Linked DNA regions of Accumulibacter sp.. The protein of the gene in region 1 interacts with the protein of each later gene in a pairwise test. Links are inferred from orthologs where the notes say so. Each region holds a gene or a part of one and is shown on either strand. Other genes may lie near its edges. The genes, in order: V5B60_RS04525 and mtgA.

The links.
Region 2: the proteins of V5B60_RS04525 (region 1) and mtgA interact in binary tests that used the Escherichia coli proteins (3 or more experiments, as listed by UniProt). The link is inferred for Accumulibacter sp. from one-to-one orthologs.

What each region holds. Positions count from the first base shown.
Region 1 is NZ_JAZKUG010000001.1:1,028,031-1,032,723, forward strand. The notes cover bases 1,765-4,693. They hold V5B60_RS04525 (peptidoglycan D,D-transpeptidase FtsI family protein), read right to left. Parts: upstream 4,141-4,693; coding sequence 2,389-4,140; downstream 1,765-2,388. Other genes in these bases: V5B60_RS04520 (UDP-N-acetylmuramoyl-L-alanyl-D-glutamate--2,6-diaminopimelate ligase), read right to left, coding at 1,765-2,392; ftsL (cell division protein FtsL), read right to left, coding at 4,137-4,415; rsmH (16S rRNA (cytosine(1402)-N(4))-methyltransferase RsmH), read right to left, coding at 4,417-4,693. In the rest of the region: V5B60_RS04515 (UDP-N-acetylmuramoyl-tripeptide--D-alanyl-D-alanine ligase), read right to left, coding at 1-878; more of V5B60_RS04520, read right to left, coding at 884-1,764. UniProt on the Escherichia coli protein: Essential cell division protein that catalyzes cross-linking of the peptidoglycan cell wall at the division septum. Required for localization of FtsN.
Region 2 is NZ_JAZKUG010000001.1:2,612,199-2,618,833, reverse strand. The notes cover bases 2,113-5,111. They hold mtgA (monofunctional biosynthetic peptidoglycan transglycosylase), read right to left. Parts: upstream 3,959-5,111; coding sequence 3,266-3,958; downstream 2,113-3,265. Other genes in these bases: V5B60_RS11535 (energy transducer TonB), read right to left, coding at 4,770-5,111; aroE (shikimate dehydrogenase), read right to left, coding at 3,955-4,773. Outside these bases: V5B60_RS11560 (hypothetical protein), read right to left, coding at 335-610; V5B60_RS11555 (hypothetical protein), read right to left, coding at 613-1,386; more of V5B60_RS11535, read right to left, coding at 5,112-5,645; V5B60_RS11530 (ribonuclease catalytic domain-containing protein), read right to left, coding at 5,662-6,635. UniProt on the Escherichia coli protein: Peptidoglycan polymerase that catalyzes glycan chain elongation from lipid-linked precursors. May play a role in peptidoglycan assembly during cell division in collaboration with other cell division proteins.

The DNA.
Region 1 (4,693 bases):
GCGGCGGCGAGGGCGTTGCGCGCGTTGTGCCGGCCGGGCAACGACAGCGTGACCTTGGTCTCGTCGCTGCCGCAGGCGAGCAGCAGGCGATTCTCGAGCCCATGCAACGCGACCCTGCCGCTGACGTCGGCGGCGTGCTCGAAGCCAAAGGTCGTCCGCCGCAGGCCCTGGCTCTGCTGCCGCCAGAGATCGGCCCACGGATCGTCGGCGCAGAACACGGCGACGCCGTTCTCGTCCAGCCCGGAATAGATGGTACCCTTCTCGCGGGCGATCGCTTCCACCGAGCCCATGCCGGCGAGATGGGCGCGCTGCGCGTTGGTCACGACGGCGATGGCAGGGCGGGCGATCCCCGCAAGGTAGGCAATCTCGCCCGGGTGATTCATTCCCATCTCGACGATCGCCGCACGATGGCCGGCATGCAGGCGCAGCAGGGTCAACGGCAGGCCGATGTCGTTGTTGTAGTTCCCCTGGGTGGAGAGCACGGTATCACCGTAGGCCGCCCGCAGGATGCTGGCGATCATCTCCTTGGTCGTCGTCTTGCCGTTGCTGCCAGTGACGGCAATCAGCGGCAAAGTGAAGCGACTGCGCCAGTCTGCCGCCAGCGCGCCCAGCGAGAGCCTGGTCTCGGCCACGACGACCAGCGGCAAGCCGCTCGACCGCAGCTGCTCGGCGGCGTCAGCGGCGACGACGGCTGCGGCGGCGCCCCGCTCCCGGGCCGCGGTGAGGTAGTGGTGACCATCGAAATGGTCCCCACGCAGGGCGATGAAGAGTTCACCGGCGGCGATGGTTCGGCTGTCGGTCGACACGCCGCTGAAGCTGCAGTTGTCGCCGACGAGGGCGCCCGCCGTCGCCCGTGCCGCCGCCAGCAGGTCCATCATCTCGCTCATCGATGCAACTCCTGGCGAGCGAGCAGCGCAGTGCGCGCCTGCGCGACGTCGGAGAACGGCCGTCGCACGCCGCCGATCTCCTGGTACGGCTCGTGGCCCTTGCCCGCGATCAACACCACTTCCGCAGCATGTGCCGAGAGAATCGTGCGCCGAATCGCCTCGCCACGATCGGCGATGACCTCGGCGGCCGGAGCGGCAACGCTGATCTGTGCGATGATCGCCTGCGGGTCCTCGCTGCGGGGATTGTCGCTCGTCAAGACGACGCGATCGGCACAGCGCTGGGCGACCTCGCCCATCAGCGGTCGCTTGCCGGGATCGCGATCGCCACCGCAGCCGAAGACGGCCGTCAAACCGGCACCACGCGCCGTGGCGACCGGCCGCAGCGCGCGCAACGCGTTCTCGAGGGCATCCGGCGTATGCGCATAGTCGACCACGACCAGGGGCTGCGCGTCACCGCCCACCTTCTCGAGGCGCCCGGGCGGTGGTTGCACGCCGGCGAAGCGCGCCGCAACCTCGCGCGGCGTCAGCCCGGCATCGAGCAGGACCGCGGCCACGGCCAGGAGATTGGCAACGTTGTAGCGACCAAGCAGCGCCGTCTCGACCCAGGCCCGACCGCCGGGCGCACACAGCCGGAAACGCAGGCCGGCGATCGTTTCCTCGACGTCCTCGGCACTGATCGTCCCCTGCCGGTCGCTGCAGCCACCCTCCTGCGTATAGGCAACCACCTTGCTGGCGGTCGTCAGGCTGGCCAACTCACGCCCGAAGGGGTCGTCGACATTGCACACCGCCAGTCGCAGACGTGGCCAGGTGAACAACTTCGCCTTGGCTGCCGCATAGGCCGCCATGCTGCCATGATAGTCGAGGTGATCGCGGGTGAAGTTGGTGAACACCGCCACGTCCACCCGGGCGCCGTCCAGGCGGCCTTCTGCCATGCCGATCGAACTCGCCTCGAGCGCGCATGCCTGCACGTCGTCGGCCGCGTAGCCGGCGAGACAGCGCGCCAGGGTCGTCGCTTCGGGCGTCGTGAAGCCGGTGTCGGCCAGCCGCCCCGGCAGGCCGGCGCCGAGCGTCCCGATGATTGCGCAGGAACGCGGATGAGTGGCGCCGATCCACTGTGTGACGCTGGTCTTGCCGTTGGTTCCGGTGACGGCGATGAGCGACAGGCGCTCGCTCGGGCGCCCATGGACGGCATGCGCCAGAGGCCCGCGCAGCCCGCGCAGCCCGCTGACCGGCACACCGGGGATCCGCCAGTCGTCACGCCATGGGAAGGCGTCCGCGCGGTCGTCACCTGTTTCCCAGAGGACAGCCTCGGCACCACGGGCTATCGCGTCGGCGATGAACTGGCGGCCGTCGACCGAACCGCCGGCACAGGCGAAAAACAGGTCGCCCGGCCTGACCTGCCGGCTGTCGTCAGTTGCGCCATGTGGGACGACGCCAAGCAGCGACAGCCGCTGCAGGATTGCGGCGACCGGCTCGCTGGCGTGGTTTCGCGCCGAAGCCGTCACAGGCGAGCCTTTGGCAGGGGTGGCTTGGGCGTCTCGGCGACGATCAAAGGCGCGTCGGGTGATATCCCCAGCGTGCGCAGCGAGCTGCCCATGACCGACGCGAAGACCGGCGCCGCGACCTCGCCACCATAGTGCTTGCCGGCACTGGGCTCGTCGATCATGACGGCGACGATCAGGCGTGGATCGGACACCGGCGCAAAGCCGACGAAGGACGAGACATACTTGTTGGCATAGCGTCCGCCCAGCAGCTTGTGCGCCGTGCCGGTCTTGCCGGCGACGCGATAGCCCGGAATCTGTGCCTTCGGTGCAGTGCCACCCGGTTGCACCGCCATCTCGAGCATCATGCGGACCTCACGCGCCGTCTTGGCGCTGAACACGGTCGCGCCGCTGGCCACCGGCGCATCGACCCGGGTCAACGAAAGCGGGACGAGGTCGCCATCCCGGGCAAAGACCGAGTAGGCCCGCGCCAGTTGGATCAGCGAGACCGAAATTCCGTGCCCATACGACATGGTCGCCTGCTCGATCGGCCGCCAGCTCTTCCACGGGCGAACACGCCCGGTGACTTCGCCCGGAAATCCAAGGCGGGGCACCTGGCCAAATCCGACATCGTCGAACATCTGCCACATCGTCTGCGATGGCAGCATCGCCGCGATCTTGGCGGCACCGACGTTCGACGACTTCTGGATCACCTGGGCGACGCTCAGCGCACCATGCGGATGGGCGTCGGCAATCGTCGCGTTGCCAATCGTCAGGCGACCTGGTGCACAGTTGATGATGGTCTCCGAGCGAACCTTGCCCGTTTCGAGACCGAGGGCAATCGTGAAGGGTTTGAGCGTCGAGCCAGGTTCGAAAGTGTCGGTCAGCGCACGGTTGCGCAGCTGCGCACCGGACAGCGACTCGCGATTGTTCGGGTTGTAGGTCGGCCAGTTGGCCAGGGCGACGATCTCGCCGGTACGGGCATCGATCACCACCACGCCACCTGCCTTGGCATTCTGGTCGCTGATCGCCTGCTTTAGGTGGCTGTACGCCAGGTACTGGATCTTCGAGTCGAGTGCCAAGCGGATTTCCTTGCCGTCCTGCGGTGGCTTGATCGACCCGACATCCTCGATGATCTGGCCACGACGATCCTTGATGACGCTGCGGCTTCCCGGCTGGCCGAGCAACTGGCCGTGGAATGCCAGTTCGACTCCCTCCAGCCCGCGGTCGTCCACGCCGGTGAAGCCGACCATGTGCGCGGTCATCTCGCCGGTCGGATAGAAGCGGCGGTACTCCTTGTCCTGGCCGATGCCGGGCAGCTTCAGCGCCGCCACACGCTCGGCCACCGCGGGCGGAATCTGCCGCCGCAGAAAGACGAAGGTCTTTTCGGTGTCGAACTTCTGCGCCAGCTGCCGCGGGTTCATCTCGAGAACTGACGCCAGCTCGACGATCTGTTCCGGCGTCAGTCGCGCGACCTGCGGCACGGCCCAGATCGACTTCATCGGCGTCGATATCGCCAGCACGTCGCCGTGGCGGTCGGCAATGCGTCCGCGCGAGGCACTGATCTCGATGTCTCGCCGATAGCGGGACTCGCCCTTCTCCTGCAGAAAGTCGTTGTTGAGCACCTGCAGATAGAACGCGCGGCCGATCAGGACGACGAACGAGCCGATGATCAGCAGACCGATGAGGCGCGAGCGCCAGGTCGGCAGACGCATCTGCAACAACGGATTCTCGGCGAACTTGTGCGCCACCTTCCCCTTGAAACGCATCATCTGGAGGATCCTCCGGCGGGCGCGGCAGCGATCACCCGGGACGACTCGGGCGTGCTCATCCTGAGCTTGTCGCGCGCGATTTTCTCGATCCGCGGCGCTGCGCCCCAGGTCGAGAGTTCCAGCTGCAATTGTCCATGCTCGACCTCGAGCTGCCGCGCGTGTTCCTGCTCGGCCTCGAGCGCCATGAATATCCGGCGCGCCTTGTGCTGCGCAGTGACCACGCCAAGACTGCAAAGCACCATTACGAGCAACAGAAGGACGTTCAGACGAACCATCTCAGGCGGCCTTCAAGGCAAGCTTTTCCGCTATCCGCATGACGGCACTACGGGCGCGGGGATTGCTGGCCACCTCGGCAGCGCTCGCCCGGACCGGCTTGCCCACCAAGCGCAGCCGCGGCTGCGGCAGCTCGGCGGCACGCAGCGGCAGGCTCTTCGGCGCGTCGTCCGGCGCCGCCTGCGAACGCATGAAACGCTTGACGATGCGGTCTTCCAGCGAGTGGAAGCTGATCACCACCAGACGACCTCCGGACTTGAGGACGGCCATCGCCTGCGGC
Region 2 (6,635 bases), 1.6 Mb from region 1 along the record:
CGCGCATCGTCCAGCGGCACGCCCGGCTGCTCGTCGATCTCGAAGAGCAGCAGGTCGGCGAGCGAAGACTGCGTGCCCTCGATCTGCGACGACAGCACCGCCTCCTTGCGCACGAAGCTGTAGAGCAGCAGCGCCGCGTTCGGCAGCAGCGCGGTCACCGCGTCGAGCCGCCCCCAGCGCGACCAGCGCCAACGGCGTCGAAGCGCCGCCGCAGCGCCGGCGTCCACGAGCGGCGGCCGCGGCGGCAGCGGCGCCGGGACGAAGGCCTGGAACGGCTCGCCAGCGCTGTCGCGACCTGACGTAACGGCCGGGGCAGCGGGCGTCCGCGAGCGCTTCATCGCGCGTCAAGAGCCGAGTGAGCCGCTTCAAGAAATGCTACAAGCGCGCGCTCGCCGGCGAAGTCGTCCGAAACCGTCTTCTCGAACGCCTCTCGCCTCTGCACGGGGTTGTCGATGATGTCCGCCAGCGCTTCAACCGACGCCCGGCTCTTCGGCGCCGGGACGAGCGCGCGGAACAGCTCGCAGAAGATGTCTCCGCTTTCATCGTCGATCAGCGGCAGCCAGGTCTCACGCCAAGTCTCGGACCACACGCCGATGAAATCGCCTCGCATGGCTATAGCTCTCCCCGGAAGGCTCGGTGCTGAAGGGAGGCAAAGAGCGCGTCGAGTTCGGCCAACGCGGCACGCGCGGCAACCTTCAGTTCGTCGTTGGCAAGGGCAAGCCGAGCGAACCTTTGCTGCTGGCTCAAGGCGGGCGTGATGACCGGCATCAACTTGACGTCGCCGAGGTTGATCCCACGAACTGCGACGCCCTTGGTGTGTTTACCCATCCAGCGCTGGAACCCTTGAGTTCGGAGGCACTCACGAACGAACACAGGGTCTGCGCCAGTGATCGCCAGGCGCGCCGTATCCTGGGTGATGTTTGCATCGTCGAGTTCGGGCGGCACGACCGCGAATCGTCCAACGTGGCCGCGAATTGACATCAGGAGATCGCCCCGTCTTAGAAGCGAGCGCCGGAAGGCGTTTGATATGGCCTCGGTCGTTCGTCGAATGCCGGGCAACGCGATTCCGCCGTCCTGCATATCGACCACGCGCACATACTTGATACCTTCAGGTTGGTCAGGCCCCGGCATTAGGATGCCGTAGCTAATCGGCCGCCTACTATCGACTAGCTCGATCATCGGACGAATTGGGAACTGCCGAGGGTTTGCGATCGGGTCGCCGAACATGTCGAGGAAGATGGATTGGGTGAGGGTGTCGAGCTGGGCGAGTGCGGCGCGGCGCTTGGCCCGCAGCGCGTCCGCCTTGTCCAGGATCTCCGCAATTCGCCGCTGCTCGGGGACTTTGTGCCCGTGATGTACTTCGATGCCTCCGAGCATCCCGATCATCCAACTCCTTCATCCCCCGCTGAAGAATCTCCTCCTCCAGCTTCGCCAGCTGGATCGGCAAGGATCTCCTTCGGCGCCCGGTGCTCGACCGCCTCGTGCACCACTTCCTTGTAGCGGTTGAGCGAGAGGTCGTAGCCCTGCGCGGCGATGTCGGCCTTCGGCACGCAGAAGCTCTGCGCGGTGCGCGGGCGTTCGCGCTCGGCGCCATTGCGCTGCGCCCAGCGCGCCAGCACGTCGGGCAGGTTGTTCTTGCCGTGCTCGTCTTCGCCAGCGCGCTGCGCGGCACGGGCCGAGCTTGTCTTCCGCAGCAGCGGCGTGCGCTTGTCGTCGAGGCTCCAGCCGTCGGCCTGCGACGTCGTAGAACCAGACCTGGTCGGTGCCGCCGGAGTTGGTCTTGGTGAACAGCAGGATCGCGGTGGACACGCCGGCGTAGGGCTTGAAGACGCCGCCGGGCAGCTTGACCACGGCGTCGAGCTTCTGGTCTTCGACCAGCATCCGGCGCAGTTGCTTGTGCGCCTGCTCGAACCGAACAGCACGCCGTCGGGGACGATCACCGCGGCGCGGCCGCCGGGTTTGAGCAGGCGCAGGAAGAGCGCGAGGAAGAGCAGCTCGGTCTTCTTCGTCTTGACGATCTGCAGCAGGTCCTTGGCGGTGTTCTCGTAGTCGAGGCTGCCGGCGAAGGGCGGATTGGCCAGCAGCAGCGTGTACTTCTCCTCCTCGCCGGCGTGGTCCTGCGCCAGCGAGTCGCGGTAGCGGATGTCGGGGTTCTCGACGCCGTGCAGCAGCATGTTCATGCTGCCGATGCGCAGCATGGTGTTGTCGAAGTCGAAGCCGTGGAACATGTGGTGATGGAAGTGCTCGCGCAGCTTCGCGTCGTGCAGGAGACTTCGGGTGGCGCTCGCGCAGGACCTCGCCGGCGGCGACGAGGAAGCCGGCGGTGCCGCAGGCCGGGTCGCAGATGACGTCGGTCGGGCTGCGGCGCGGTCAGCTCGACCATCAGCCGGATGATGTGGCGCGGCGTGCGGAACTGGCCGTTCTGCCCGGCGCTGGCGATCTTGCCGAGCATGTACTCGTAGACGTCGCCCTTGGTGTCGCGGTCCTCCATCGGCACGGCGTCGAGCAGGTCCACCACCTTGGCCAGCAGCGCCGGCGTGGGGATGGTGAAGCGCGCGTCCTTCATGTGCTGCGCGTAGGTGGAGCCGTCGCCGCCGAGCGTGCGCAGGAACGGGAAGACGTGCTCGCCGACCACGGTGTACATCTCGCCGGCGCGAAGTGCTTGAAGCGCGACCAGCGCAGGTCGTTCGTAGGAGCGGCCCCTGCGGCTGTCGTTGCCCGCGGGGAAGACGCGCCGCTCCATCGGCCGCTTGAGCCGGGCGGACTTGTTCTCTTCCAGCGTGTGCAGGTCGTCCAGCCGGCGCAGGAAGAGCAGGTAGGTGATCTGCTCGATGACCTCCAGCGGGTTGGAGATGCCGCCCGACCAGAAGGCGTTCCAGATCTGGTCGATCTGGCTCTTGATGTTGCCGGTGATTCCGACGGCGCGAGTCGAAAAGGGCCGAAGCCTGAACATAGACGACGAAGACCAGGAAGACGGCGGTCAGGACACCGATGATACCGAGCATGACCACCCCGAGCGGCGCTTCCACCTCGGTCACCGCCAGCGACAGCGTCGTCGGGGTGGTGAAGGCGTGCCAGTTGATCGCCGCGAAGATGCCGACGAGGCTGCAGACGAGCAGCAGGAAAATGGTACGAAGCTTCATGAGGCGATGGCTCCTGGAAGAATGCGGAAACGACGGCCGTGGCCGCCGCGAAAGGCCGATAGTATCGCAGGCTTGCCGATCACCGGCCAGCGCGCGCACCACCGACGACCGGATTCCCCGGTTCAGGGCAGGTCGGCAGACGGCATCCGGGCGAGAATGATCGCGGTCTTCCTCGCCAGCCCCGGCGCGTTGCGGTTGCGGTCGTAGAAGCGCGGGCTGGGAACCATTCCGGCGAGCCGCGCCGCCTGCTCGCGCGAAAGCTGGGCGGCAGCGACGCCGTAGTAATGCCGGGCTGCCGCTTCGGCGCCGAAGACCCCGTTGCCCCATTCGATGACGTTGAGGTAGACCTCGAAAATCCGCTCCTTGCTCCACATCGCTTCGAGCATCAGCGTGATGACGGCTTCCTCGGCCTTGCGCCACGGCGTCCGTGCCGGCGTCAGGAAGAGGTTCTTGGCGAGTTGCTGCGAGATCGTCGAGCCGCCGGCGACGACCCGCCCCTTCTTCTGGTTCTTCGCGATCGCCTGCTGGATGCCGTCCCAGTCGAAGCCTTCGTGATCGACGAAGCGGGCATCCTCGGCGGCGACGATCGCCCGCTTGAGATGGAGCGAGATGCGGTCGTAAGGCACCCATTGCTTCCTGAGTTGCGCCTCGGGCTGCTGCCGACGCAGTTCCTCGATGCGGATCTCCATGAAACGGGTGAGATCGGGGTTGCTCCACTTCCACCAGAGGACCCAGCCGAACAACCAGAACTGGTAGATCAGCAGCAGGGCGACGCCGGCAAGCAGCAGGCGCTTCGCCCAGAGCAGCAGCTTCATCTGCCGTCGCGCAGCATCGCCAGCACCGGGGCCGTCTCCGGCCGGAGGCCACGCCAGAGATGAAAGGCCTCGGCTGCCTGCTCGACGAGCATGCCGAGGCCGTCCGCCAGCCGCGTCGCGCCGAGACTGCCGGTGAGCCGCAGGAACGGCGTCTGCCCCTGCCCGTACATCATGTCGTAGGCCAGGCTGCCGGGAGCGAAGAGGCCGTCCGGCAGAGGCAAGGAGTCGCCGGCAAGACTGGCCGAAGTGGCGTTGATCACCAGATCGAAGCACTCACCGGCGAGTTGCGCGTACGCGCAGGCGCCGACATTGCCGGCACCCGCCATCCGCCCGGCCAGTTCGTTCGCCGTCGCCAGGCTGCGGTTGGCGATCAGCAGTCGGCTCGGCGCCGCGTCGAGCAGCGGCCCGAGAACACCGCGCGCCGCACCACCGGCACCGAGCAGCAGGACACGCCTGCCGGCAATCGGGCAGCCCAGGTTGTGCGTCAGGTCACGCAGCAGCCCAGCACCGTCGGTATTGTCGCCAAGCCAGTCGGCGCCATCGAAGGACAGGGTGTTGACCGCGCCAGCCAGCCGCGCGCGCTGCGTCAGTCGCGTCGCCAGCCGGCAGGCCTCCTGCTTGAACGGTACGGTGACGTTGGCGCCACGACCGCCGGTGGCGACGAAGGCGCGCACGCAAGCGGCAAAGCCTTCCTGGGGTGCGAGGATCGCCTCGTAGACCAGATCCTGGTGGCACGCGGCGGCGAAGGCCGCGTGGATCGCCGGTGACCTGCTGTGCCCCACCGGATTGCCGAAGACGCAGTAACGGTCGCTCATCGCTTCGCGGCCCTGGTCTCCAAACTGTCGCGCTGGGTGAAATTCCACGTCCGGGTGATCACCAGGGTATCGGTATCGTGCCGAATGGCCGGCGGAAAGGCGGCAAACGGCGAGGCCATGACGACGATGCGGCGCGCGGCATCGTCGAGGATCCGGTGGCCGGAAGAGCGGTTGATCTCGACCGAGTCGACGCTGCCGTCGCTACGCACCGTCACCGTCAGGACGAGGCTGCCGTAGAGCTTGCCACGCGCCTCGGCCGGGTAGTTGAGCGTGCCGACGCGCTCGACCTTCTGTCGCCACTCCTCGAAGTACTGTGCAAAGCGGTATTCCATCGCACTGCTGCCGATGAACTGCTTACGCGGCCGCTTGCTGTATTCATCGAGTTCCTTGGCGATCTCGCCTTCGAGACGCGCCATCGCCAGCGCACTCTGCGCCAGGTCACGGCCACTGAGGTTCGCCACGGGATCCGGCTGCGCCTCGCGGGCGGCGGTCGCCGGCACCGAATCGTGGCTCCGTGCCTGCGTCGCCAGCCGTTGCTGATGCGCCTCGAGCGCCTGCACCCGCTTCTGCGAGTGTTCGAGCTCGTCACCGTGCTGCTGCCGGGGCGCGGCCGGCATCGGCGTCTTCGCCCGGCGCTCGTGCTCGGTATTGCCGCCATTGTCGAGGTTGGCCTGTGCCTGCACCGTCGCTTCCTCCGGTGCGCGCGCCGAACGACGATTGACCAGGACGACGTCGAGCGCCCGCTCGCGGGCGGCACGCGACGCTTCCGGGAAACGGAAGTGCAGCGACAACAGCAGGCCATGCAGCAGCAGTGAAAAACCGACCGCCAGCGCCAACCGGTGGTTGGCCGACCATCGCTCGAACCGATGCACCGATCGCTGCCTCACCTCAATCGACGGCCTCCGGCAGGGTGTCCACCACGTCCTCTTCCGTCGACGACGACAGGGTCTCGACATAGCGACAGCCGAGGCCCAGGGTCAGGTAGTCCACCGATTCGACCTGCAGCAGCACTCGTTGCCCCGACTTGAGCTCCGGCACTGAGGGCAGACGCTGTACCAACGGCAGGTCGTCGAGCCGCACCAGGTTCTCGCGGCCGATGGTCGCCGCAATGCGCTCGATTCCCTGCTGCCGCAACCAGCGCAGGCACCAGTAACGTTCCATGCAGCGCTGAAATTCGGCGTAGGCGGCATAGGTCAGTTCGAAGTCGCGCAGGGCGGCAAACAGCGCGTCCGAGCGAGCGGCAAAAGGCGGCGTCGTGGACTGCAGGCAGGCAAGCAGCTGCCACTGGTTGAGCAGGTCCACATAGCGCCGCAGCGGTGACGACAACCAGGCGTACTGCTTCACCCCGAGCCCCTCGTGAGCCTGCGGCACCGTGCTCATGCGCACCTTGCCACCGCCCTGCACCCGGTAGATCGCCGCCACCCCTCGGCTGGCCAGCAAGGCGCCCCAGGTACTGTTGGCAACGATCATCAGTTCGGCCACCAACTTGTCGAGCGGGCTGCCGCGACGGCGCGCGGAAATCTCGACGCGACAGCCTTCGGCGTCGGCGAGATCGCCCTCGATGCGGAAGTTGAAGTCCTTGTTGTCCGGCGTCGCCGACGGCTTGCCGCGCCGGCCCTCGCAGGCGTTGGCCAGTTGCCAGAGCATCAGCAGCTCGTCGCGGAAGGGAAACTCCGCCAGTCCGCCAGCCAGAGTCCGCTCGTTGAACAACGGCTCGATGTCGTGATGGCGCAAGTTCGCGGCGACCTGAACGATCTCCAGCCGTGACTCGTCGCCGATGATCTCCATTTCCGGTGTCACCGTGAGATACAGCGAAACGGCCGGGATCGCGCGCCCACTCGCCAGAGTGTAGCGATCCACCA